Regions from separate parts of the Fictibacillus sp. UD genome, predicted to be linked through region 1. Evidence: riboswitches for the same ligand, from Rfam matches in the RefSeq annotation. Region 1 holds a riboswitch; each other region holds the start of a gene.
The links. Region 1 has a riboswitch for lysine ahead of lysA (diaminopimelate decarboxylase). Riboswitches for the same ligand answer to the same signal wherever they lie in the genome.

Region 1 (8,399 bases):
TATGGGCCTTTCGCTACCACTTTCGCTCCCGGAAGAAGCAATATTTTCGTATTCCAGTACACACCTAAAGAAGATATTGCCCATATCCGGACAACTTGAGCGATAAGAAACAGCACAAAAGGAATCAGCCACCAACTAGGCGGTTTTGCGTTTAGGAGATATACTTCTGAAAAGAAAGCTACAAAAAAGGACACATGCATCAAGACCATCCATTTATAATGGTCTTTTCCTGCTTCCACCGCGCCTTTATTTCGAAGTTTCTGTTCATTAGATTTTGCAATTCTAACTTCAACCAGTCTTTGAATCACGAGAAAACTCCAAAAAAGAAGAAACCACACGATTTACTTCCTCCATTCCACTAATAGAAGTTCAGAGGAAAAACCAGGACCTAGTGCTGCCATTACTCCCAGATCTCCATCTTCCTTTTCTGATTCCATAAACTTTTTTAACACGTAGAACACAGTTGCAGATGACATATTTCCATTTGCCATCAATACATCTCTTGAAATATCTGTCTTAGATAACGGGATTCCTAGAGCTTCAACATAAGCCTCAAGTACTTTCTTTCCGCCAGGATGAGCAATAAAATGTTTAATTTGTTCACCGACAAGTTGATTTCTTTCCAAAAACTCGTCTACATTTGGTTTTAGCCATGTTCGGATTACATTTGGAATATCTCTTGAAAACACAACATACAGTCCCGTATCTTTCACTTCCCACCCCATCACGTCTTCAGAATGCGGCTTTAAAGTAGACATCGTATCTTTTATATATGGTTTTACTTTTAACGACATACCCGTTTCAGATTCATCACCACAGATTAGTGCGCACGCAACACCATCAGCAAACAAAGATGTTCCAACTAAGTTGCTCTTGGATAAATCTTCGTGCTGAAACGTTAATGAGCATAGCTCAACACTTAGCACAAGTACATTGGACTTCGGATAAGCTTTGCAATAATCATATGCTCTTGAAAAACCAGCGGCTCCGCCAGCACAACCTAATCCCCATATTGGAATTCTTTTTGTATGGGATGAAAATGGAAGTATATTCATTATCCTTGCTTCAATGCTTGGAGTAGATAGTCCAGAACTAGATATAAAAAAAATAGCATCTATCTCTTCGTAAGATATATTGAGGTTCTGATCGGACATGCACTTTTCTATACACTCCGCTCCTAAATTGGTGGCAAAATCTATGTATAAATCATTTTTCTCTTGAAAACTTCTTTTTTTCTTAAACCAATCGATAGGCATCGCGAAGTAACGAGATTCGATCTCACCATTTTGAAATACCTTTAATAATCGCTCAATATCTGAGAATGCATCCTGAAATAAGTTTCTGGCAAACTCCATCGTTTCATTTTGAGAAAGCTTGTGCGGTGGATTTATTGTTTCTACTGCTGCTATTCTTGGCAAATTATCTCTCTCCTTCTGCTGCATTTCCTTTTTTCCTTTTTTAGTAATTTACCCTTAAACAGCCTTTTAAAACGGAGACTTTTTTTAGAAGGATGCTTCCGCTAATATTGGTAGGCATCCAGCAGCTATCTGTTGTATTTGGGTGTCAAAATATGCAGAAAGACTCAATTACATAAATTTAGACTCAATATTTAGTATAAAGACTCAATAAATTTTAATTAGACTCAATAAATTTTCAACAGACTCAATCCGGTCATGTATTGCTTTAGCGACTCATTAACTTTGTAAGTTGATTGTAGTGCGGAAAGCGAGCACCTGGAACGAAATCAACCACTTTCATGAGTAACAAAATTTGCAAGAAGAGCATTTAAACAAAAAAAACAGCCAAAAAATGCTGGCTGCTTTACTTAACTATTTTCTTTAAAGTGTTTAAATGAGATCTCAGTACATCTTCTTTTGAATGAACAAAGAGATTCCTAAATTCATCATAGTCGTTTATATAAACTCGTTTCCGCTTTAAATATGCGTTATTGCTGCTCAACGCAACAAGTGAAGCAATCTCACGTATTTTGTAAGTATCCAAGTATTCTTTCCAGAAGTCATGCTGCGTTAATTCCTCTTGAAGTTTTTCTTCAAAATATCGCACATAAAGCAGGTGAAAAGTTTGTGTTTTCCCGTTCAATTCATAAGTAGCTTCTGAACGGTTGAAAAAATCTTCTGATGTATTCGGCTTTTCTTTTTCTAACTCAATACCCTCAATATGCTGAATCAACAATGCATAACTCCCCCTTACTAATCTTCAGTATTTAGTGATTCCTGAAACTTTGAAAAGAACAAGTCTGCTTCCTGTTCAACACTTTCTTCCTTTATGTTCTCAGGCAGCGGTGGCAGCTCCTTAATGTTCTGCAGACCAAAATGCTCTAAAAATGCTTTGGTTGTTCCATAAAGGATCGCTCTACCGGTACCCTCAGCTCTTCCAACTTCTTTTACAAGTCCTTTTGCAGATAATGTCTGTAAAGGCTTTTCTGTTTTTACACCTCTTACTTCTTCAATCTCAGACCTCGTAATCGGCTGTTTATAAGCAATGATTGCGAGTGTTTCAAGCGCAGCCTGTGAAAGTGTTGAATGTCCTGGTGTTTCGACTAGCCGCTCATAATAGACAGCATGATCCGGCTTTGTTACAAATTGAAGAGATCCCGCATATTCCACAATAGACATCCCTCTGTCTGATGACGAATAACTCTCCTTCAATTCTTCAATGATGGGATCCAAATCTTTGCTATCAATCTCCAGTACTTGAGCGATCTGTTTTCTATCAATTCCTTCGTCGCCACTGACAAAAAGCAAACCCTCGACAACTGCTTTTATTTCATTTCGTTCCAAATCGTATTACTCCTCTAACATCGTTATATATATTTCACTAAAATGATCTTGCTGTTCACAATTGATAGTTTTCACCTTCATTAATTCTAAAATCGCAAGAAACGTAACAACCACGTGCTCTTTTGTACTTTTATCAAACAGCTCTGTAAACTTTTTTCGTCCTCCTACTGAAACAAGTGAACTTTTTATTTGTTCCATCCTTGTTTCGATAGGAATCTCTTGACGTTCAATCGTCGTTTGTCTCGGAGCACGGGTAACCTTCTCTTGAAAGACTTTTTGCATCGCCTGCAGCATATCATAAAGGGTTACATTCGTGACTTGTTTGGCAGTTTCTTCTTTTTCAAACTGACTCAAATCAAGCGGCTGTCTCGTATAGACTAAACTTCTTGCGGATTCTCTTTCTTTTAGCTCATCTGCAGCATGTTTATACTTTCTATACTCTACTAGCCTTCTAACAAGCTCATCTCTCGGATCTTCTTCCATCTCAAGTTCCATCTGGTTTTCAAACAGTTCTTCCTCATGCTTCGGCAGCAGCATCTTACTCTTAATCGCTAGCAGTGTAGCTGCCATCACTAAAAATTCACTTGCCACATCCAGTTTTAGTTCTTTCATCGTATGTATATATTGAAGGTATTGCTCAGTGATAATGGCTACTGGAATATCATAAATATCCACTTCGTAGGTTTGTATTAAATGAAGCAATAAATCAAGCGGACCTTCAAATCCATCAAGCTTCACACTATATTGCATAACATTTCCCCAGTTTTATCAGCGTTTTTGTATTATAAAATTATATCATATTTTGTTCGTGTCGCGGTTTGTTTTTATTCACACGGTGCATGTGGTAAACTTAAAATCGAGCTTATTAAGGGGCGTGAACGACTGTGATATACCCAAAACCATGGATTGAATACTTAATACATTTTCATAGAGAACAAGATTACTTTGAATGCCATGAAGTTCTTGAAGAGCATTGGAAGAACGAAGGGATGAAAGGTGATCTGTGGCCGGGACTCATCCAACTCGCTGTCGCACTCTATCATCAGCGGCGAGGTAACATGAACGGCGCAAAAAAAATGATTACGAGCGGTTTACGAAAACTTGAAAAAGAAGAATCAACTATAAAGGAACTTGGGATACAAACTCAGCCATTTTTTGAACTGATTAGGGAGAGAAAACAAAAAATTGAGCAACAGAAACCCTTTGAGCCGATATCTCTGCCCCTAACAACGGAATTATTACAAAAATGCTTATTTGAAGCAAACGCATCTGAAGAAGATTGGTTCCCACAAGCCATGATTGATGACCATATCGTTCATAAGCACTCATTAAGAGATCGAACCTCTGTTATTGATGAACGAAATAAACAAAAACTGAAGAAAAACAGAATTTTATGAAGGTTGACTCACACTATTTGTTGAATTGAGCTTTCATTCAGCCAATTTCATTATTAATTTGACGAGTTTAAATGATTAATTTGACTAATTTTAATCATATATTGACGAGTCGACATAAATAAAAAAAGCTCCGGATCATTTCCGGAGCTTTCCTCATTTTAAGAGATTATTCTTCCCAAACTTTAACTTCTTTCATTACATCGCCTTGTTTAATGCGAAGTACCGTTTCCATGCCTTCGGTAACTTGTCCGAAAACCGTGTGAACACCGTTCAAGTGCGGCTGTGGCTCATGTACGATAAAGAATTGGCTTCCGCCTGTATCACGGCCAGCATGTGCCATTGATAGAGAACCAGCTACGTGCTTATGCGGGTTTCCTTCTGTTTCACAAGGGATTGAATAACCAGGGCCGCCAGCTCCAGTTCCCGTAGGGTCTCCACCTTGAGCTACGAAACCAGGGATAACACGGTGGAACGTTACACCGTTATAAAACCCTTCGTTTGCAAGTTTTTCAAAGTTTTCTACTGTTCCAGGTGCTTCTTCTTGGAACAAATCAAAAAGTATTTTTTCGCCATTTTCAAATTCAATCGAACCTTTTTTCATAAAAAACAGGCCTCCTTCAACTTCATTACAACTACCATTGTACGGTTAAATGACTGCTCCGTAAACTAATTTACACAAAAACATTTGTTTTTAATGGGACATCATTCTTAATGAGGTCTTCATATGTTTCCCGTTTCACTACAAGTTGTTCCTCGCCGTTCTCTACAAACACAACGGCAGGTCGTTGAATGCGGTTATAATTGCTCGCCATGCTGTATCCATATGCTCCGGTACATGATACTGCTAAATAATCGTTATCCGTTACTTTCGGCAGCTCGATATCCCAGATCAGCATATCTCCGCTCTCACAGCATTTGCCTGCGATGGATACGGTTTGTGCAGGCTTTTCGTTCATTTTGTTTGCGACATAAGCTTCATATTTTGCCTGATAGAGTGCAGGGCGAATGTTATCGGTCATTCCGCCGTCAACAGAAACATAATGTCTAACACCTTCAATCTCTTTTTGCGATCCGATTGAATAGATCGTTGTTCCTGCGTCACCTACAAGGGACCGGCCTGGTTCAATCCACAACTCAGGTAAACCTCTTCCTTCAAAACGGTTCATCTGTTTGCTCACTTCTTCAATCATAGCCGTGACATACTGTTCTGGTGCAAGCGGTGTGTCTTCAGAAGTATATTGAATACCAAAACCTCCACCAAGGTTAACGACTTCTGGAAAATAGTTGAAGCTCTCTTCCCATTTCTTAAAGTGCCCAAATAACTTCTCGATCGCTAAAGTAAAACCATCTGTTTCAAAGATTTGAGAACCGATATGACAATGAACCCCTAATACTTGAAAACCTTCATAATCAAGAACTTCCTGCAGCGCCTTATCAGCTTGGCCGTTCCCTAAATCAAAACCAAATTTAGAATCCTCCTGGCCGGTAATGATGTAATCATGTGTATGTGCCTCAATTCCTGGAGTGAGCCGCAATAAAATATTCACTTTTTTATTGAGTTTGCTGCTTAACATTTTTAGTAATGAGATCTCAAAAAAGTTGTCAACTACAATACATCCTACTCCAGCATTAAGTGCAAACTCTAACTCTTCATAGCTTTTATTGTTACCATGGAAATGAATTCTTTCTGCTGGAAACTCTGCTTGAAGGGCTGTGTAAAGCTCTCCGCCTGAAACTACATCTAGACTTAATCCTTCTTGTTCGATCAGCTGAAACATGGCGATGGAAGAGAACGCTTTAGATGCGTACGCGACTTGGTAGCCCACACCTTTTTCTTCGAATGCTCTCTTAAAACCTCTTGCTCTATTCTTTATCAAAGATACATCGTACAGATAAAGTGGTGTTCCGTATTTTTTTGCAAGTTCAACCGTATCTGTACCACCTATCCATAGATGATGATTTTGTCCGATCTGTGCTGTACCGTGTAAATTCACAAAAAATCCCCTCTCGTTGTTGATAGAGAATTCAATCCCGACAAATACAAAAGACAGCCGCAACTAAGGCAGGCTGTCATAACCGTACCCTCATGTCGGAATAGCTCTCCACTACTGCTGTAGTGACAGTCCGTTGCTTCTTCAGCAGCGGCCCAGCATAAAAAGAGATGGAGCTCTTTTTACACTTCGGCAAATTGACCTTTCAACATATTTCATCGTCATCCACAAACTCCATATGCTACTCATTCGTTTTGCGCCTCTACCTCATATGAGGCATATATAATTAGTTATGAATTTAACACAATTTTCAACAATCAGCAAGGGACAGATTAATTAGTTGGCTGTTTTTTTGTGTTTTGCGGATGCACGATGCTCGGTCGCACTTTAGAGAGCGGAACGGCTATCCGAATGACAATCTGCAGAAACGCTTTCGGATTAAACGGTAAGAGCGGCCATAAGTATGGTGTGTTCAAGTTCTTAATGGTTGCCATGTATAAAATCATAATCGTAAACCCGATTACAAACCCCGGAACTTTAAAGAGCATCACCATTGCAATTAAGAAGAGCCGCAGCACTTTATTGGCGATACTGAGCTCGTAGCTTGGAGTTGAGAACGATCCGATCGCAGCAATTGCTACATACAAGATAACTTCTGGAACGAACAAGCCAACGTCAATCGCAATCTGGCCGATCAATACTGCTGCGATCAGACCCATAGCGGTGGAAAGGGCACTAGGTGTATGAATGGCTGCAAGCCTCAAGATATCAATTCCAATTTCCGCAAAGATGATCTGTAAAAATAATGGAATGTTGGTTGTTTTATTTGGTCCGATAAAATCAATAAAAGGCGGCAGCAGTTCTTTTTCCATTGAAAACAAAAGCCACATCGGAACTAAAAAGACAGAAGCGAGCATCCCAGTAAAACGTGTCCATCTTAAAAAAGCACCGATAAATGGAGTCTGCCTATACTCTTCTGCATGCTGAACATGATGAAAGAGTGTCGTAGGGGTAATAATAACGCTCGGAGATGTATCCGTGATAATCAATACATGCCCTTCCATTAAATGCTGAGCTGCAACGTCAGGCCGCTCTGTATACCGGACTAAGGGAAACGGATTCCAGCCTTGTTTAACAATAAATTCTTCGATCGTTTTATCAGCCATCGGTATGCCATCAATGTCTATAGAGCTGAGTTCTTTTCTGATCAGATCAACGAGTCCTGGATCTGCAACGTCCTGTATATAAGAAAGACATACATCGGTTTTAGACCTTTCTCCAACTTGCATAATTTCGTGTCTTAAACGCTCATCTCGAATACGTCTTCTTGTAAGAGCAGTGTTGATGATGATGTTCTCCGTATATCCGTCGCGGGCACCTCTTACAACTTTCTCGATATCCGGTTCTTCAGGAGACCTACCAGGGTAGCTCCTTACGTCAACAACAAAGGCTTCTTCCTCACCGTCAACAAAGATAACGATTAATCCTGACAGCATCCTGTCTACGGCTTCATCTAATGATTTTGTTAGCTCCACTTGCTGGTGAGCCAAATGATTATGTACAAGGTCTTTTACTTTGCCTGGTGACCTATGACCATGATCCATATCCATAAGCTCACGATAGATCATAATGATGAACTCACTATCACAAAGACCTGTACAATAATAAAGCTGCAGTTCTTTTTTTAGAACAAAAATCTTTCTGACCCCAACATCGAAACTTACGCCGATGCCAAGACGTTCTTTTAAGAACTTTTCTGTGTCATGAATATTCTTACTGATCGGAGTCTTATTTTTGGCGTTTCCCACTTGATTCGCTCCTTTCTAAAATGAGTTTAATGGCTTTAACTGTAATCGGAGCCCCTTTTTCGACAGCATCGAAGCCTGACATTTTACCAATGTCTCCTATTCCAACCACAAAGGGAAGATTTAGTTCATCGAGTATATACACGGTATCGCCATTAATTCTTCCAGTTTCTAAATCTGGCACCCCGCTCTTATCAATGCCAAACTCTGTGAGTTCACCATATCTGTCCATTGAGCAATGTACCTTCGTCCACTCAGCGAAATGAGTCTTTGAAGCCACAGCTACTGCACCGATAACATCTATGTCTTTTTGCTGATGAATGTATCTCATTGCATGTTCTCCAGGACCTTCTCCCTTAAAACCACAGTCATCGAACATCACAAGTACAGGATCATTAGGTGTTG
Region 2 (8,399 bases), on a different contig from region 1:
TACAGCAACGACAACCCCATAAGTGACAACAAGTTCTGTAGGGTATCCACCGTAATTCTCTGCAATATTTTGCTTAATGTTATCAAACATCATGTAGCCAAGAAGGATCGGTGTGATGACGCCTAGACAAACTTTCCACCATAATCCTGTTCTAAGGTCAGAGATTGCATTCGCGTGATTTTGAAGCCCGCCTAATTGCTTAACGAACCAAGCAATTAGAACTACCTCTGCAAGACCAGCTAATGTGATACCGAAGTTGTTGATGAAGTAATCCACGATATCGAGCATGTACAGTCCGCCTTTTGTAGCGAAAAGCAATGAGATAACTGAAGCTACTCCTCCACCCATTAATACTGCTTTTGTTCTAGAGATTCCAAACTTGTCTTGTAATGCTGCGACATACGTTTCTACGATTGAGATCAACGACGTCATACCAGCAAAAACAAGTGTTAAGAAGAACATTGTTCCGAAAAATGCATTACCACCAGGGAATTCATTAATGATAGCCGGGAATACTTCGAATGCTAGTCCGATTCCGCCTTTTACCACTTCTTCTACCGGCAATCCTTGCTGCATAGCCATGAACCCTAGTGCAGCAAAAACTCCGATTCCAGCAAGAAGTTCAAAACCTGAGTTTGCAAAACCTGTAATAAAAGCATTGTTGTTGATATCTGATTTCTTTGGCAGATAACTTGAGTACGTTACCATGATTGCAAACGCAATAGATAACGAGAAGAAAATTTGACCATAAGCCGCTACCCATACCTTACCGTTGTTTATAGCACTCCAATCAGGTGTAAAGAATGTATTCAAACCTTGAGCAGCACCATCAAGCGTAATTGCACGAATAACAATTAATAAAAACATAATAACTAAAGCTGGGATAAAAATTTTATTAAAGCGTTCGATTCCTTTAGATACACCTTTATAAAGAACTAGTAACGTTACAACCCATACGAGTAAAAGTGCAATTAAAATGCCGGGTACGATACCACCGATGTCACCAGGCGTTTTGCTTAATTGAAGTACCTCTCCATAAAAGAAATCGGAAGGCTTGTCTCCCCAAGTAAGGTTTAGCGAGTAAATTGAGTACTTTACTGCCCATGCGATGATTACAGCATAGTAAGTGGAAATTACAAACGCTACAAAAACTTGCCACCATCCTAGCCATTCTGCATTTTTGTGAAGACGGAAGTAAGAAAGTGGAGCTGAACCCCGGTACTTATGTCCTAATGTGAATTCCAGGATGAGTAAGGGAATCCCTGCCGTTAAGAGTGCTACAAGATACGGGATAAAAAATGCTCCTCCACCGTTTTCATAAGCAACTGCCGGAAATCTCCAGATATTGCCGAGACCGATAGCGGAACCAACCGCTGCTAAAATAAATCCATAGCGGCTTCCCCATTGTTGCCTGTTTTCCATTGTTGTGTCCCCCTTTTTACAAAATCTAAAAGTTTAAAATTATTACTTTTTTCTGATTATTCTGCGTTCAGTATATTACATAACGTTGAAATCTGTCAAAACGTTTTTAGTTATTTTGTCGGAATTAGGGGAAAGAAGTCGTATAAATATAAGAAAAAGTGCCTGGTTTACTACCAGACACTTTCAAAATTATGCTTTTATCGAATTGTCAGCAATGCTATTTTTACTAGATAATTTTTTTATAAATAACAAAACGATAGCAAATACTCCCGTTGACACCAATAGTCCTATCCAAACACTTTCAGTTAATCCGAGTGCAAGATAACCCACTGCAGATACTCCAGCAGCGATTAAACTGTAAGGTAGCTGTGTCATGACATGATCAATATGATGACTTCCCGCTCCTGTTGATGAAAGGATCGTTGTATCTGAAATTGGTGAACAATGGTCTCCAAACACAGATCCAGCAAGCACAGCGGCAAGTACTGGCAACATCAGTTCGATGTTAGTGGAAGCTGAAATTTCTGCTGCAATCGGAAGCATAACTCCGAACGTTCCCCAAGACGTACCTGTCGCAAAAGCCATTAGACCTGACAGTACAAATAGAACGAACGGAAGATAAGCTAAGTTCATATGCTGATCAACCAATCCAGCGAGGTATTTCCCTGTTCCAAGGCTATCTATAATGGAGATAATCGTCCAAGCAAAAAGTAAGATCGTTACTGCACCAATCATGGATTGAACACCGCGACCAAGACCTTTTCCTAGTGAGGCCGCACCCATTTTTTTAGGCAAGAAGAACAGAATGGCTGCAGTTAATCCAATCAAACCTCCATAAACTAATGACTTTGGTACATCTGTATTTTCAAAGATAGATAAAAGTGTAACAGCCGTTGGTTCTTCTAGGCCTTTTACATTTTGAATGCCTGTATAGATCATGAATCCAACCGTTGAAACAATCAAAAGAACGATCGGCCAAACAAGATCTCCAACTTTCCCTTTATCGCTTTCTTCAAGCTTGATTCCTTCACCGATTGCTGCTTTTTTCTCTGGATCAATGACTTCGCCTGTTGAAAAAGCACGTTCTTCATGTCTTCTCATCGGTCCAAAATCAAGTTGAAAATAAGCAACCGCAAACACAAGAATAAGTGCAAAAACTGCATAAAAATTCATAGGGATCATTTGAATAAAAGCACTGAACGCAGACATGTTTGTGATCTCATGTGTAGCAAAAATCGTGCCGATAATCCCGATAATGTAAGCTCCCCAACTAGACACTGGTGAGATTACACATACAGGAGCAGCAGTCGAATCTAAATAATAAGCGAGTTTCGCCCTTGAAATACGGTGGCGATCTGTAATCGGTCTGCTTACATTTCCTACAGCAAGTGAATTAAAGTAATCATCAATAAAAATAACTAGTCCAAAAACAACCGTTAAAAGCTGTGCACCTCTTCTTGTTTTCACTCTGGAAATCGCCCACTCACCAAAAGCTCGGCTTCCTCCAGCTAAAGAGATAATGCTCGTCATCATTCCTAAGATCAATAGAAACAGCAGGATATACACATTCCATTCATTTAGTGCTCCGTCAGCAACGAAATGCCCTTTTACAATCGTTCCAATTTCCTTTAACGTAGCACCAATATTAAAATCGTGAAGCAATAGTGCTCCCGCTACAATTCCAGCCCCTAAAGAGATCAATACTCTTCGTGTTAAAACAACCATTAAAATGGCCAAAACGGGCGGTATTAATGAATAAATCGAATTCTCAAATTCCATGATGTTCCTCCTTCTTTTCATTAGCCATCGATTTTTGAGGAGTGTTTACAGGACGTTGAGGAAAAAAAGACAAAATAAAAAGCGATTAATAGACAAGGAAATAACCTGCTATCAATCACTTAAGTAATTTATGGTTTTCCTCATCGATCAGTAGTCCTCCACTGCTTTTAATTCCCAAGCAGTGACAGTTTTACACTTTTTCAGTGTAAACCCAGCAAAAGTGAACAGACGGTTTACATTTTGCTTCGGCGGAAGTTCCTTTTCTTTTTCTTCACAGACGTCACTCTCTGAAAAAGTACTTATAAAATCCGCTCCTCTACCCCATCGGTGATAGGCTTAAAGACATATAAAATTTTAAATTCAATTCTCATTATAACAAAGTTGAATAAATGGTCAACCCAAATGAATGCTGTTAAATTCAGGAATCTCCTACTCTGCCGCTTCCTCATCACCCGATTCTTCTGACGAGTTCTCTTCAGGGATATCCAGCTCATTATCGTCTTTAGGCTTTTCCTTTAAATCAGGAGTGATCGGAACAGTAGGCTGAATCGGATCTCCGGACTGATTGTAGTATACAGGTACCTCTCCTTTTATAAACTGAGCTGTGATCTTAATCGGTCTTTTTACAACCGTTGTTTCCGTTGCAAAAGGAATAACAATCCTCGTTTTGACAGTTACCACAATATCAATATTAATCCATGTATTATTGATACCGGAATTTTCGATTTTTTCTTCAATATCCGTGTTTGCTTCACCAATGAGCATGAATTTAATTGGAATTTTAGGACCTAAGTTTGCTAGTAAGGAGTTTCTCGTTGCTTGCCCTAGCGGAATTTCCATAATGACACCTGGTTCATTTTTATATGCTGTTATCCCTAATTCATCGTTGCTTATTACTTCATGTGCTTTACCTTCTTCAATTTCCTTGAGGTATTTTTGAACCACTTTCTGTGATTGATTGGCAACCCTGTTAACTACGCTCTGATTAATGCCGGCAAACACGACATTTCCTTCCGTATCGGTCTTGTATTCAATAATATCATCCATCTCTGAAGGACCTAATATTTCATTATCGATCGCTTCACTTATCGCTAGTGCTGCTATTTCTTCCGTCTTCTTTTGAGCGATGAGCATAAGCGTAGGTTCAATGCCTCTGTTCACAAGCCAAAGTCCTTGTATGGTTATAAAAGTAAAAAGAATAAATGAGATCAGGAGTACAAACCGGAATGGAAGCGGCCCTTTTCGGAGTTTCATTTTTCGACGTTTAAGCAAAAGGTAACCCCCTTTATCTACATATACATATGTATGCAGACAAGAGGGGGGCTCATTCAAACTTTATGGTTTAATTTTTTTCGTACACAACGAAGTCATGTGCATATTTGTTTTTTTCATCAACGATTCCTGCCTTGCGTGAGACTTCACGCCACTCATCTCGAATGATTTCTGGAAAGTAAGTATCCGCTTCAAAGGTATGGTGAATCTCAGTCACATATAGGCGGTCAGCTACAGGCATAAACAATTTAAAAATCTCCGTTCCACCGATTACACACAATTCTTCGGCGTCTTTCTTCAATACATCGTCTACCGAATGTACAATCGTTGTTCCTTCAGCTTGATAATTGTCATCTCTCGTTACCACTATATTTTCGCGGCCAGGCAAAGGCTTGCCGATCGATTCGTACGTTTTACGACCCATGACGATTGGTTTCCCCATCGTTACATTCTTAAAATGCTTAAGGTCGTTTGGCAAATACCAGGGTAGATCATTGTCTTTACCAATGGCCCGGTTCTCATCCATTGCAACAACAAAAGAAATCATACGCTCACCACGCCTTTGATATGAGGATGTGCTTCATAGTCAACCAGTTCAAAGTCATCATAAGTAAAATCAAAAATGTTCGCCACATTCGGGTTCAACTTCATTTTAGGAAGCGGCTTCGGATCACGGGTCAACTGCAGCTCTACTTGTTCGAGGTGATTTGTGTAGATATGTGCATCACCAACCGTATGAACGAACTCGCCTGGCTTAAGACCAGTTACTTGGGCTACCATCATTGTAAGTAGTGCATAAGACGCGATATTAAAAGGCACACCTAGGAAGCTGTCAGCTGAGCGCTGATAGAGCTGACAAGATAGCTTGCCATCAGCTACATAAAACTGAAACAGCAAGTGACAAGGCGGGAGTGCCATATTCGGTACATCAGAAGGATTCCATGCAGACACAATCAAGCGTCTTGAATCAGGATTCTTCTTAATGTCTTCAATAACGTTTGTGATTTGGTCGATGGTCTCACCGTTTGGAGCAGCCCATGAACGCCACTGGTGACCGTAAACTGGACCAAGATTTCCGTCCTCATCTGCCCACTCATCCCAAATCCGAACACCATTTTCTTTTAAATAAGCAATATTTGTATCACCTTTTAAGAACCAAAGCAATTCATGAATGATAGATTTCAAATGAAGTTTTTTTGTTGTAACAAGCGGAAAACCTTCCTCTAAATCAAATCTCATCTGACGGCCAAATACAGATACCGTGCCAGTGCCTGTCCGATCTTCTTTTTTCGTACCGTTATGTAAGATATCTTGAAGAAAATCCAAGTATTGTTTCATCCCTCATCGCCTCCTCTTTTTCTTTTAATCGTATCATATCCGACTCCCTTTTTGTTCATGAAAAAGCCATAAAAATAGCTTCAACACCTAACACTTTTTCCCTTATATACACATAAAAATAATAATGAAGAAAGGAGTGGAAGCATGTTAGAGATGAACCCGATCTTAATAGAAGGACATCCATTTACCGCTGTCACCCTTCGTTTGCCAAAAACAAATTTTATGGCTGTGTTTAACGATAATGGATATATCATGTGTGGAGCACTAGATGTAGCTTTGTTGAATGAAAAATTAGCAGACCGTAAAATTATTGCAGGGCGCGCTGTAGGCGTCAGAACGATCGAACAGCTGCTGGATGCACCTTTAGAATCAATTACACTTGAAGCAAGGGAAAAAGGTATTGAAGTTGGTATGCAAGGGCGAAAAGCACTTTTAAAGATGCTTTAATGATAAAAAAACTGCGCTATAAGCCGCGCAGTTTTCTTTATATCTTAAAACGATCTCTTGTGATCTTTAATGATATTAGATTAATACATAACACGAGGGTAAGAAACTGGATACGTTTCGAATTGTTCGTAAATATGTAGACGAAAAGCAAGTAAACGCCACTCACGACAAAGGCAACCTGTAAGCAGTACATCATCTGAATCAATTTTTTATAATCCAAAGTGATCCCCACTTTCTTTATCCAGCTTAACTGATTTAATTCACCCTATTAGTATATCAGTCCATTTAAAAAATTGAATCGTTTACCATCTTTTGAAAACAATTTGTAATATTAGGAAAAGGTTAAAACAAGTCCAATTGTCTTGGCGCTAGGAAATCATAATGAATATCTAATAATTCGATCATCTGTTTTGCATTGTCAGCAGCATCTCCACCCGAGTTATTGTTAAATAGGATGGTAAGATTCTTTGTCTCTGATGCAAGCTTCTGAATCCGTTCTTTCCATTCATTTAGTTCGGCATCATTATATCGATAAAGATAACGGACTTCTCTCCAATTCGGCTGCCCTTGGTTGTTCCATCCATATACATTTCTGCCGTGCATACGTACGAGTGTTTTTTCTTGTGCATGCATAACAATAGGTATAGAGCCTGTCCCGGCTTGGGGTTCGTCGCAAACCGTATGAATCCATCCTTCTTCTTTTATAAAACTCAGCGTTTTCTCTGTCATTTCCTCGCTAAACCATGTTTGATTCCGAAACTCTAAAGCGACGGGGATGTCTCCCATCATTTCTTTCGCATACCGAAGCATCTGAACATTTTCCTTCTTACAATCAAACCATGGCGGATATTGAAAAAGAACCATCTCAAGCTTCCCTGACGAGATGACAGGCTGAATGGACAAGACGAAAGCTTCAAACATTTCTTTAACTGAATCAAACGGTAATTTGCCTCTCGAATGACCTGTCATGCCTTGATAGGCTTTCACAACGAAGGAAAAGTCGTTCGGAGTGGCTGTAACCCACTTTTCATAATTCTTTATAGGCTGAACTGCATAAAAGGAAGAATCGACCTCAACAACAGGAAAATGGCCGCTGTAGACAGCAAGCTTATCTCTTGCAGGGGTACCATCTGGATATAGAGAATCGTGATCTCCCCAACCTGTAACACCGATCTTAATCATTCTTAGAAGTCACCTGCCTATACGTGATTACAATCTATTTAATCCTTTTGATTGGACAAAGTCTTTCATATACGTACGTTTTGGAGTCCCCATAGATGCTGTAATCTGTGTAACCCAGCCTTCCGTACGTTTTCCTCCCGTGCGCTTCGTATAGTACTCAGATGTTTTATTTTCATACTGTTTTAACAGATTTTCCGTTTCTTCTTTACTTTGATAGCTGTCTTTATGAAAAACAGCTTGAATTGGTAAACGTGGCTTTTTCCCAGGCTCTGCATCAGGATAACCGACTGCTACTCCAAAGAGCGGAAGAACGTGTTCAGGACATCCTAACAAATCTGAAACTTCCTTCAGAGAATTACGGATGCCTCCAATATAAACGATACCGAGTCCAAGTGATTCAGCAGCTACCGATAGATTTTGAGCAGCGAGTGCAGCATCTACGCTTCCTACAATAAAAGCTTCTGTTGATTCAATGGTTTCTTTAATCTCTGTTTCTTTCATTTCAGCCGCAATCTTATGACGATTGTAATCTATGCAAAAGACAAAGAAATAACCGTTATCGGCTACATAAGACTGATTGCCAGCAAGCTCAGCCAGTTTTTCTTTCTTTTCCCTGTCCTCTATACCAATAATCGTACAAACTTGCTGATAGCTCGATGTAGAAGCAGATTGGGCGCATTTTACGAGTGTTGTGACTATATCTTCACTTAATGGTTTGTCTATGAATTTGCGAATGGATCTGTGTGCTAGTATCGTTTCAATGACTTCGTTCATAAAACAGGCTCCTTTTGAAAGTAACGGTTGATTGCATTATATCTTTTTCGGATACAAAAAAGCGAACCATTTGAGTCCTAGAATAAACACTTCTCTTTCAAGCGAAGAGGTGATATACTGTTCTAGCGATGAGCTAATTGCATAAGACGAGATTGACGCGCCTGTTAGGCAAAGCACTATGTGGA
Region 3 (8,399 bases), 370 kb from region 1:
CCATGTGTTTACGATATTACAGAACAAGAAAACAAGAAGATGGTAGAAGGTATTGTGAAGTTTCTTAATGGCGGATATCAAGATGTGAAAAACCAGTTATCTGAAAAGATGCTTGAAGCGTCTGAAGCCCTAAATTTTGAAAGAGCAAAAGAACTGCGCGATCAGATTCAGCACATAGAAGCTGTAATGGAAAAGCAGAAGATGATGACAGCAGATCTAGTGGATCGAGACGTGTTTGGCTATCATTTTGATAAAGGCTGGATGTGTGTTCAAGTCTTTTTTATCCGTCAAGGTAAAGTGATTGCTAGGGATATTTCAGTTTTTCCTTTTTACGGAGAGGCTCATGAGGATCTACTTACATTTATCGGTCAGTTTTATCTGCAAAAAAATCATCTGCTGCCTAAAGAAATTCTACTTCCGCAAGAAGTAGACGCTGAACTCGTTTCAGAGCTTCTTCAAGTAAAAGTTCTTCAGCCAAAAAAAGGCCAGAAGAAAGAGCTAGTTGAATTAGCCACTAAAAATGCGACCCTTGCTCTTAACGAAAAATTTGCTTTGATTGAACAGGATGAAGCTAGAACGATAAAAGCAGTAGAGAACCTGGGTGAGAGAATGGGTGTAGCTCCACCATATCGAATAGAAGCGTTTGATAACTCAAATATTCATGGAACAGATCCTGTATCGGCGATGGTGGTTTTTGTAGATGGAAAACCATATAAGAAAGATTATAGAAAATATAAGATCAAATCGGTGGAAGGTCCTGATGATTATGCTTCCATGAAAGAAGTCGTCAGAAGAAGATACACAAGAGTATTAAGGGAAGAAGGGGAACTTCCGAGTTTGATTCTTATTGATGGAGGAAAAGGTCAGATTTCAGCAGCTCAAGATGTTTTAGAAAATGAGCTCAACCTTTTTATACCTGTGGCAGGACTGTCGAAGGATGACAAACATAGAACGTCACAACTATGGATTGGTGATCCTCCAGAAATGATCCACTTGCCGCGAAACAGCCAGGAATTTTATCTTTTGCAACGTATTCAGGATGAAGTGCATCGATTTGCGATATCGTTTCATCGTAAAGTACGTTCTAAAAGTATGTTTGAATCCACATTAGATAACATAGCGGGGATTGGAGATAAAAGAAAGAAGATGCTTCTTCGCCATTTTGGTTCGCTGAAAAAACTAAAGGAAGCGTCTGTCGAAGAGATACAAGAAGCTGGAGTGCCTAAACCTGTTGCTGAACTCATTACAAAAGCCTTTTTATCAAATGAGTAGTTGCAGTTGAAGAATAACTTTGTTAAAATGAATCCAACTTTATAAATAATGCCATGCTTCGAATGAAGTGATGGTAGAGGAGCAGGAACCAATAGTAGACCATCTGAAGAGAAGAAGCTCTTAAGATGATGGAGGAAAGGGGATTCTTGCCGAAGTGTAAAAGGACTTCTAGCCTTTTATGCTGGACCTGTATTGAATAAATACAGAGCTGTCACACAAGTCCCCCCAGGATTTGTGTGGAGGACTATCTCACTAGGGGAAACAAACTTGGCTTGCTGCGGATAATAGCAACAATAAGGTTTTTTCCTTATTGTTGCTTTTTTTGTTTTTACTTTCAGAATAATATAACTTTTCCCGCATGTTCGATTATCTGGTGAAAGTTATTGTTGAAAGTATTAGTGCAACTAAGTAGACGTGAATAGATTGAACGTCAACAAAGTTTTCTATTAAAAGAGATAGATTATTACAACAAGAAGGGAATTAGAGAATCATGGGGAGAATCGTACAAAAATTTGGCGGTACAAGTGTTGGTTCAGTTGAGCGGATACAAAATGTTGCAAAACGGATCATCCATGAAGTTGATGGCGGGAATGAAGTCGTTGTTGTCGTATCTGCAATGGGTAAAACAACAGATGAGCTTGTAAGACTGGCTGGAGAAATCAATCGTAATCCTTCCAAGCGTGAAATGGATATGCTTCTTACTACAGGAGAACAAGTTACGATTGCACTATTAACGATGGCTCTTCATCATGAAGGATACAAAGCTCAATCCTTAACAGGCTGGCAAGCTGGAATTCAAACAGAAAATGCTTTTTCGAATGCTAGGATACTAGACATTGATTCCGAAAGAATAAACGGTTTGCTAAAGGAAGGAAACATTGTTGTTGTAGCTGGTTTCCAAGGGCTGATCCCTGAGACAAAAGATATAGCTACTCTTGGAAGAGGCGGATCGGACACTACAGCCGTTGCATTAGCAGCAGCATTGAAAGCTGACCGATGTGATATCTATACAGATGTTACTGGCGTTTATACGACCGATCCTCGAGTAGTAAAATCAGCAAGAAAAATACCTTCTATCTCTTATGATGAGATGCTGGAAATGGCGAACCTTGGAGCAGGAGTTCTGCACCCTAGAGCAGTAGAGTTCGCAAAAAACTATTCCATTACGTTAGAAGTTAGATCGAGTATGAGTGAAGAACGCGGAACGTTAGTAGAGGAGGAAGCATCAATGGAACAAAACTTAATGGTAAGAGGTTTGGCATTTGAAGGGAATATAACGAAAATCACAGTTTCAGCGATTCCTAATGAGATCCATGCATTAGCGGAACTGTTTACAATACTTGCTTCAAACGGAATTAATGTAGATATTATCATTCAAAATGTATTAAATGAAGAAAAAACAAATATTTCATTTTCGATAGAATCGAGCTCTTTATCAGAAACACAAGAAGTACTTGCTGCTCATCAAGAACAATTAGGATTTGAATCCATCAGTTATGAAGGGGAGCTTGCTAAAGTTTCTATTGTAGGATCAGGAATGATTTCTAATCCTGGTGTAGCTGCTAAAATGTTTAAAGCTTTGTCAGATAAAGATATTATGATTAAGATGGTAAGCACATCAGAAATTAAGGTTTCAACCGTTGTTAAACAACAAGATATGATTAAGTCAATTGAAACGCTGCATGATGTATTTGAATTGGATGCACGTGTTCCAGTACAGAACACGTAATGAAAACAATCAAAAAGCCGGCTTATGCCGGCTTTTGTGTTATTCGATCGTATCTTTTTTATCCCATTGAACGGTGATGGAAACTTTGTTCCGTTTAACAGATTCTAATGCTTCGGTCGTACATTTTTTTTGCAGCTGGACTTGTTCTGCCAGAAAACCTGCTTCTAAGCTAAACGTTTGGTGACTGAAATTCTCGATTCGCTGCTCAATGAGAACAGAGTGTAAAGAGAACAGCATTTCTGTTTTTGATGCTTCAATCATTTCAAGATTACCCCAGCCTGCTTCAATAAAAAATGCATGTACTTCTTCCATCGTATGTAAAGGATATTTTCTGGCTAAGTGTCTTCCTGCCCAATATAGAATATTTCGTTCTTGTTTACCGAGAAGTTCAGGCAACAAATCGCTTCGAAGGATTTCATACCCAAAAGCTGAAACAGAAAGCTGTTCTACAGGGGTGTTATCATCCTTTGTTTTTTGTTTAAACATTCTGCATCCCTTCTTTCTATTTTTATTATAACGGGAATGCTGTTTAAACTCTAGAGCAACTATCGGTATTTGTCGAAAATCTTAGCAGGAAAAAACGTTGATTTATCAATAAAATTTACGCATTAAGTTGTTAGCGTTTTCTTGACGGTGTCAAACGATGGGAGTAAAATGGACATGTTGCTAGTTAATTAAACTAATTGTTTAACACTCATCCTCTAAAAGAGGAAACTTAAAACGCTTACATGTGGAGAGGAACAAAGATTAGCAGCCAGAGAGAGGCTAAATTTGAAGGGGGCAAGAAAATGGCTGGCAGTAGAGATTTTATTAACAGAAGAATTCATTCATTATTAGGAGTAATTCCGATCGGGCTTTTTCTCGTTCAGCATTTAGTTGTAAACCATTTTGCAACAAGGGATGCTGAAGCATTTAACAAAGCGGCGCACTTTATGGAAAGTTTACCGTTTCGTATTTTCCTAGAAACGTTTGTTATCTATTTACCACTTTTGTTTCATGCAGTGTTTGGACTTTACATTACGTTCCAAGCAAAAAATAACGTTACCCGTTATGGCTATTTCCGAAATGCGATGTTCCTTGTTCAGCGTGTAACAGGTGTGATCACATTGATTTTTATCGCTTGGCACGTTTGGGAAACACGCGTACAAGCTGCATTGGGACAAGAAGTAAACTTCAATATGATGGCAGATATATTAAGTTCTCCATTCATGGTTGCCTTCTATCTTGTAGGTGTTTTATCTGCGGTATTCCATTTTGCTAACGGATTATGGTCGTTCTTTGTCAGCTGGGGCCTTACAGTTTCGCCTCGTTCACAGAAAATTTCAACATACGTAACAATGGCTGTATTCGTAGCTCTTGCTATTGTTAGCGTTAGAACAATCTTTGCATTCATTTAAAAGGGGTGAGACAAATTGAGTAATCAAAAAATTATTGTTGTTGGCGGAGGTCTCGCCGGATTAATGGCTACAATTAAAGCAGCTGAAGCTGGTGTTAATGTTGACCTCTTCTCAGTAGTTCCAGTAAAACGTTCGCATTCTGTTTGTGCTCAAGGTGGTATAAACGGTGCTGTAAATACAAAAGGTGAAGGAGATTCACCGTGGGAGCATTTTGATGACTCTGTTTACGGAGGAGACTTCTTAGCAAACCAGCCGCCTGTAAAAGCAATGTGTGATGCGGCACCAGGAATCATCCACTTAATGGACCGTATGGGTGTTATGTTCAACAGAACGCCTGAAGGATTGCTTGATTTCCGTCGTTTCGGTGGCACTCAGCATCACCGTACAGCATTTGCAGGTGCTACAACAGGTCAGCAATTATTATATGCACTTGATGAGCAAGTTCGACGTCATGAAGTTGCGGGTCTTGTAACGAAGTATGAAGGCTGGGAATTCTTATCTGCAATCATTGATGACGAAGGCCAATGCCGCGGAATTACGGCTCAAAACTTAAAAACGATGGAGATCGTAAGTTTTCCTGCTGATGCTGTTATTATGGCAACTGGTGGCCCTGGTATTATCTTTGGTAAGTCAACAAACTCTGTCATTAACACAGGTGGCGCTGCATCTTCTCTTTATCAGCAAGGTGTTTATTACGCAAATGGTGAGTTTATTCAAATTCACCCAACTGCTATTCCTGGTGATGACAAGCTCCGTCTAATGAGTGAGTCAGCACGTGGTGAAGGTGGACGTGTTTGGACATATAAAGATGGGAAGCCTTGGTACTTCCTTGAAGAGAAATATCCAGCTTACGGTAACCTTGTTCCTCGTGATATTGCAACTCGTGAAATCTTCCACGTTTGTGTAGATCTAAAGTTAGGAATTAATGGCGAAAACATGGTATACCTTGATCTTTCTCACAAAGATCCTAAGGAATTAGATATTAAGCTTGGCGGGATCATTGAGATCTATGAGAAGTTCATGGGTGATGACCCACGTAAAGTTCCAATGAAAATCTTCCCAGCTGTTCACTATTCAATGGGTGGCATGTGGGTAGATTATGATCAAATGACAAACATTCCGGGTCTTTTTGCCGCTGGTGAATGTGAGTATCAGTTCCACGGTGCTAATAGATTAGGAGCAAACTCATTGCTTTCTGCTATTTTCGGAGGTATGGTGGCAGGTCCATCTGCTGTTAAGTATATTAAAGGATTGGAAAAAACGGTTGAAGATGTTTCTTCTTCTGTATTTGACAACCAAGTGAAGAAAGATCAAGAAGTATACAACAATATCCTTTCTATGGATGGAACTGAAAATGCATACGTGATCCATAAAGAGCTAGGTGAATGGATGACGGACAATGTAACAGTCGTTCGCTACAACGATAAGTTAAAGCAAACGGATGAAAAAATTCAAGAGTTGATGCAGCGTTACAAGAACATCAATATTAACGATACGTCTAAGTGGAGCAACCAGGGTGCGTCGTTTACTCGTCAGCTTTGGCACATGCTGCAGCTTGCTCGTGTTATTACTCTTGGAGCGCTTAACCGTGATGAGAGCCGTGGCGCACATTATAAGCCTGACTTCCCTGAACGTAATGACGAGCAATGGTTAAAAACAACAAAAGCGAAATTCAATCCTGCGACAAACGGACCAGATTTTGAATATGAAGAAGTAGACGTTTCGCTTATCCAGCCACGTAAACGTGACTATTCTAAGAAGAAGGCAGGGGTGTAAGTATGAGCACAAAAATGGTGAAATTCATTATCTCTAGACAGGATAACCCAGAAACTGCCCCATATTTAGAAGAGTTTGAGATTCCTCATCGTCCGAATATGAATGTAATATCTGCTCTTATGGAAATTCGTAGAAACCCAGTAAATTCAAAAGGGGAAGCTACGACTCCCGTAACGTGGGAGATGGGATGTTTAGAAGAAGTTTGTGGTGCTTGTTCAATGGTGATCAACGGAAAGCCTAGACAATCATGTACGGCTCTAGTTGATCAATTAGAACAGCCGATTCGTCTTGAGCCAATGAAAACTTTCCCGGTTGTCCGTGACTTGGCAATCGACAGAAGCAGAATGTTCGATGCGCTTAAGCGAGTTAAAGCCTGGATTCCAATTGACGGTACGTACGATCTTGGACCTGGTCCTCGTATGCCTGAAACGAAACGCCAATGGGCATATGAGCTATCAAAATGTATGACTTGCGGAGTATGTTTAGAGGCATGTCCAAACGTTAACTCAAAGTCAGACTTTATCGGTCCTGCACCATTATCACAAGTTCGTCTGTTCAATGCACATCCAACAGGTGAAATGAACAAAGAAGAACGTTTGAATGCGATCATGGATGACGGAGGACTTGCTTCTTGCGGTAACTCTCAAAACTGCGTACAGTCATGTCCAAAAGGTATTCCTTTGACAACATCGATTGCAGCACTAAATCGTGATACAAGTTTCCAAGCATTTAAAAACTTCTTTGGAAGCGATCGTTAAAAGTTTAAACAGAGCTTCTCTCATTAGGGAGAAGCTTTTTAAGTACGATTGGTTTATACGAAGATTTTCTATATAAGAGAGGCGGTAAAGGATGGCTAGACAAGATTACATATCAAACATGGATGAGTGGCAGAATGGATTTTCTTTTTTTCACGAACTGCAAGTCCGTTTTGGTGAGATTGATGGATTTGGTCACGTAAATAATACAAATATCTTTACTTATATGGAAGAAGCTAGAATTGCAATGTTTAAAGAGTTAGGATTAATGACTGACTGGGGAGCCCCAAATTCTGCAGAAATCCCGGTAGTTGCAGATTTACAATGTGATTACCTTGCTCAGATCATGTATGACGAAAGATTAAAAGTATATGTAAAAATAAATGAAGTGGGTTCTTCTTCAATCGACATTCATTACTTAGGTGTAAACGAGAAACAAACTCCAGTCTTTACAGGAAGAGGTGCAATCGTACAGATTTCAAGGCAAAGTGGACGTCCTTCCAAGTGGAATGAAGAGCTAAAACAACAATTGAATAATTTTTCTGACAAAGCCCGTGTTTAAAAAATGGGCTTTTTTTATTGTATATGTTTAATATTATTCATCTTTTTGATTGAACCAAGTCACTCACATCTGCCTTTTTACATACTATATGTTGACTAAATACTTCCAATATTCGTTGGCGGTTCCTAAACCCTAGCAAGGAGGGGTGAATTCATTGAAAGATAAACACTACCGACCGAAGCCTCTACTTACAAAAAGAGAGAGAGAAGTTTTCGAACTATTGGTCCAAGATAAGACTACAAAAGAGATTGCAGAACAGCTGTTCATTAGTGAGAAAACAGTTCGAAACCATATTTCGAATACCATGCAAAAGCTTGGGGTTAAAGGACGCTCTCAAGCCGTTGTAGAGTTATTGAGGCTTGGAGAACTCGAGATTTAGTCAGAAAGCGGCTTTCAAGCGAAAGCCGTTTTCAGTTTGCATGAAGAAAGTATGCGGAATTTTATGAAGCTGTTTTCGTATGCTTTGTTGCTGTTTAAAGAAGCTGCAGAGAATTTATCTGCCCAGTTTTCCTTGCAGGCAAAAAGTGTAATTGATTTTTCTGTCCTTTTTCAGCTATGATGAAGGTTATGATGTTAATGGTTTATGGACCTAAATGAAAAAGGTGAAAATTCATGAACAAAAACCTCCAAGTAAAAAAAGTACTTAACAATAATGTGGTAATTGTCACTGATTCTTCGAGCGAAGAACGAATCGTAATTGGAAAAGGGATCGGCTTTGGAAAAAAGCAAGGCGAACCGATTCTGCCTGATCAAGTGGACAAGCTGTTTGTTTTAAAAGATGAAAACGAGCAGGAACAATATAAGACTCTTTTGAATCATATAGATGAAAAAATTGTTGAATTGATTAATGATGTTATCGTTCATATAAGAGCAAGATTTGAGAATGACTTGAATGAACATATTCATGT

Region 2: it holds a riboswitch for lysine, as region 1 does, so the genes downstream of both, P8610_RS09800 (Na+/H+ antiporter NhaC family protein) here and lysA (diaminopimelate decarboxylase) in region 1, are expected to answer to the same signal.
Region 3: it holds a riboswitch for lysine, as region 1 does, so the genes downstream of both, P8610_RS01125 (aspartate kinase) here and lysA (diaminopimelate decarboxylase) in region 1, are expected to answer to the same signal.

The regions. Positions count from the first base shown of each region.
Region 1 covers NZ_JARUHH010000001.1:586,388-594,786, reverse strand. The annotation lists gene P8610_RS03100 (isoprenylcysteine carboxyl methyltransferase family protein) at 1-308, opposite strand, end outside; gene P8610_RS03095 (type III polyketide synthase) at 342-1,418, opposite strand; gene P8610_RS03090 (hypothetical protein) at 1,822-2,193, opposite strand; gene scpB (SMC-Scp complex subunit ScpB) at 2,211-2,801, opposite strand; gene P8610_RS03080 (segregation/condensation protein A) at 2,808-3,551, opposite strand; gene P8610_RS03075 (DUF309 domain-containing protein) at 3,686-4,198, shown strand; gene P8610_RS03070 (peptidylprolyl isomerase) at 4,365-4,799, opposite strand; gene lysA (diaminopimelate decarboxylase) at 4,870-6,192, opposite strand; lysine riboswitch at 6,286-6,462, opposite strand; gene P8610_RS03060 (spore germination protein) at 6,522-7,997, opposite strand; gene P8610_RS03055 (stage V sporulation protein AE) at 7,978-8,399, opposite strand, start outside.
Region 2 covers NZ_JARUHH010000004.1:335,271-343,669, reverse strand. The annotation lists gene P8610_RS09805 (sodium-dependent transporter) at 1-1,422, opposite strand, end outside; gene P8610_RS09800 (Na+/H+ antiporter NhaC family protein) at 1,612-3,201, opposite strand; lysine riboswitch at 3,345-3,528, opposite strand; gene yunB (sporulation protein YunB) at 3,631-4,473, opposite strand; gene P8610_RS09790 (dihydrofolate reductase) at 4,544-5,020, opposite strand; gene P8610_RS09785 (thymidylate synthase) at 5,017-5,811, opposite strand; gene P8610_RS09780 (YunC family protein) at 5,956-6,258, shown strand; gene P8610_RS09775 (DUF72 domain-containing protein) at 6,601-7,440, opposite strand; gene nfsA (oxygen-insensitive NADPH nitroreductase) at 7,468-8,214, opposite strand.
Region 3 covers NZ_JARUHH010000001.1:219,139-227,537, forward strand. The annotation lists gene uvrC (excinuclease ABC subunit UvrC) at 1-1,272, shown strand, start outside; lysine riboswitch at 1,339-1,527, shown strand; gene P8610_RS01125 (aspartate kinase) at 1,763-3,001, shown strand; gene P8610_RS01130 (YslB family protein) at 3,041-3,487, opposite strand; gene P8610_RS01135 (succinate dehydrogenase cytochrome b558 subunit) at 3,790-4,398, shown strand; gene sdhA (succinate dehydrogenase flavoprotein subunit) at 4,414-6,174, shown strand; gene sdhB (succinate dehydrogenase iron-sulfur subunit) at 6,177-6,932, shown strand; gene P8610_RS01150 (acyl-CoA thioesterase) at 7,024-7,491, shown strand; gene P8610_RS01155 (helix-turn-helix domain-containing protein) at 7,646-7,870, shown strand; gene glcT (glucose PTS transporter transcription antiterminator GlcT) at 8,104-8,399, shown strand, end outside.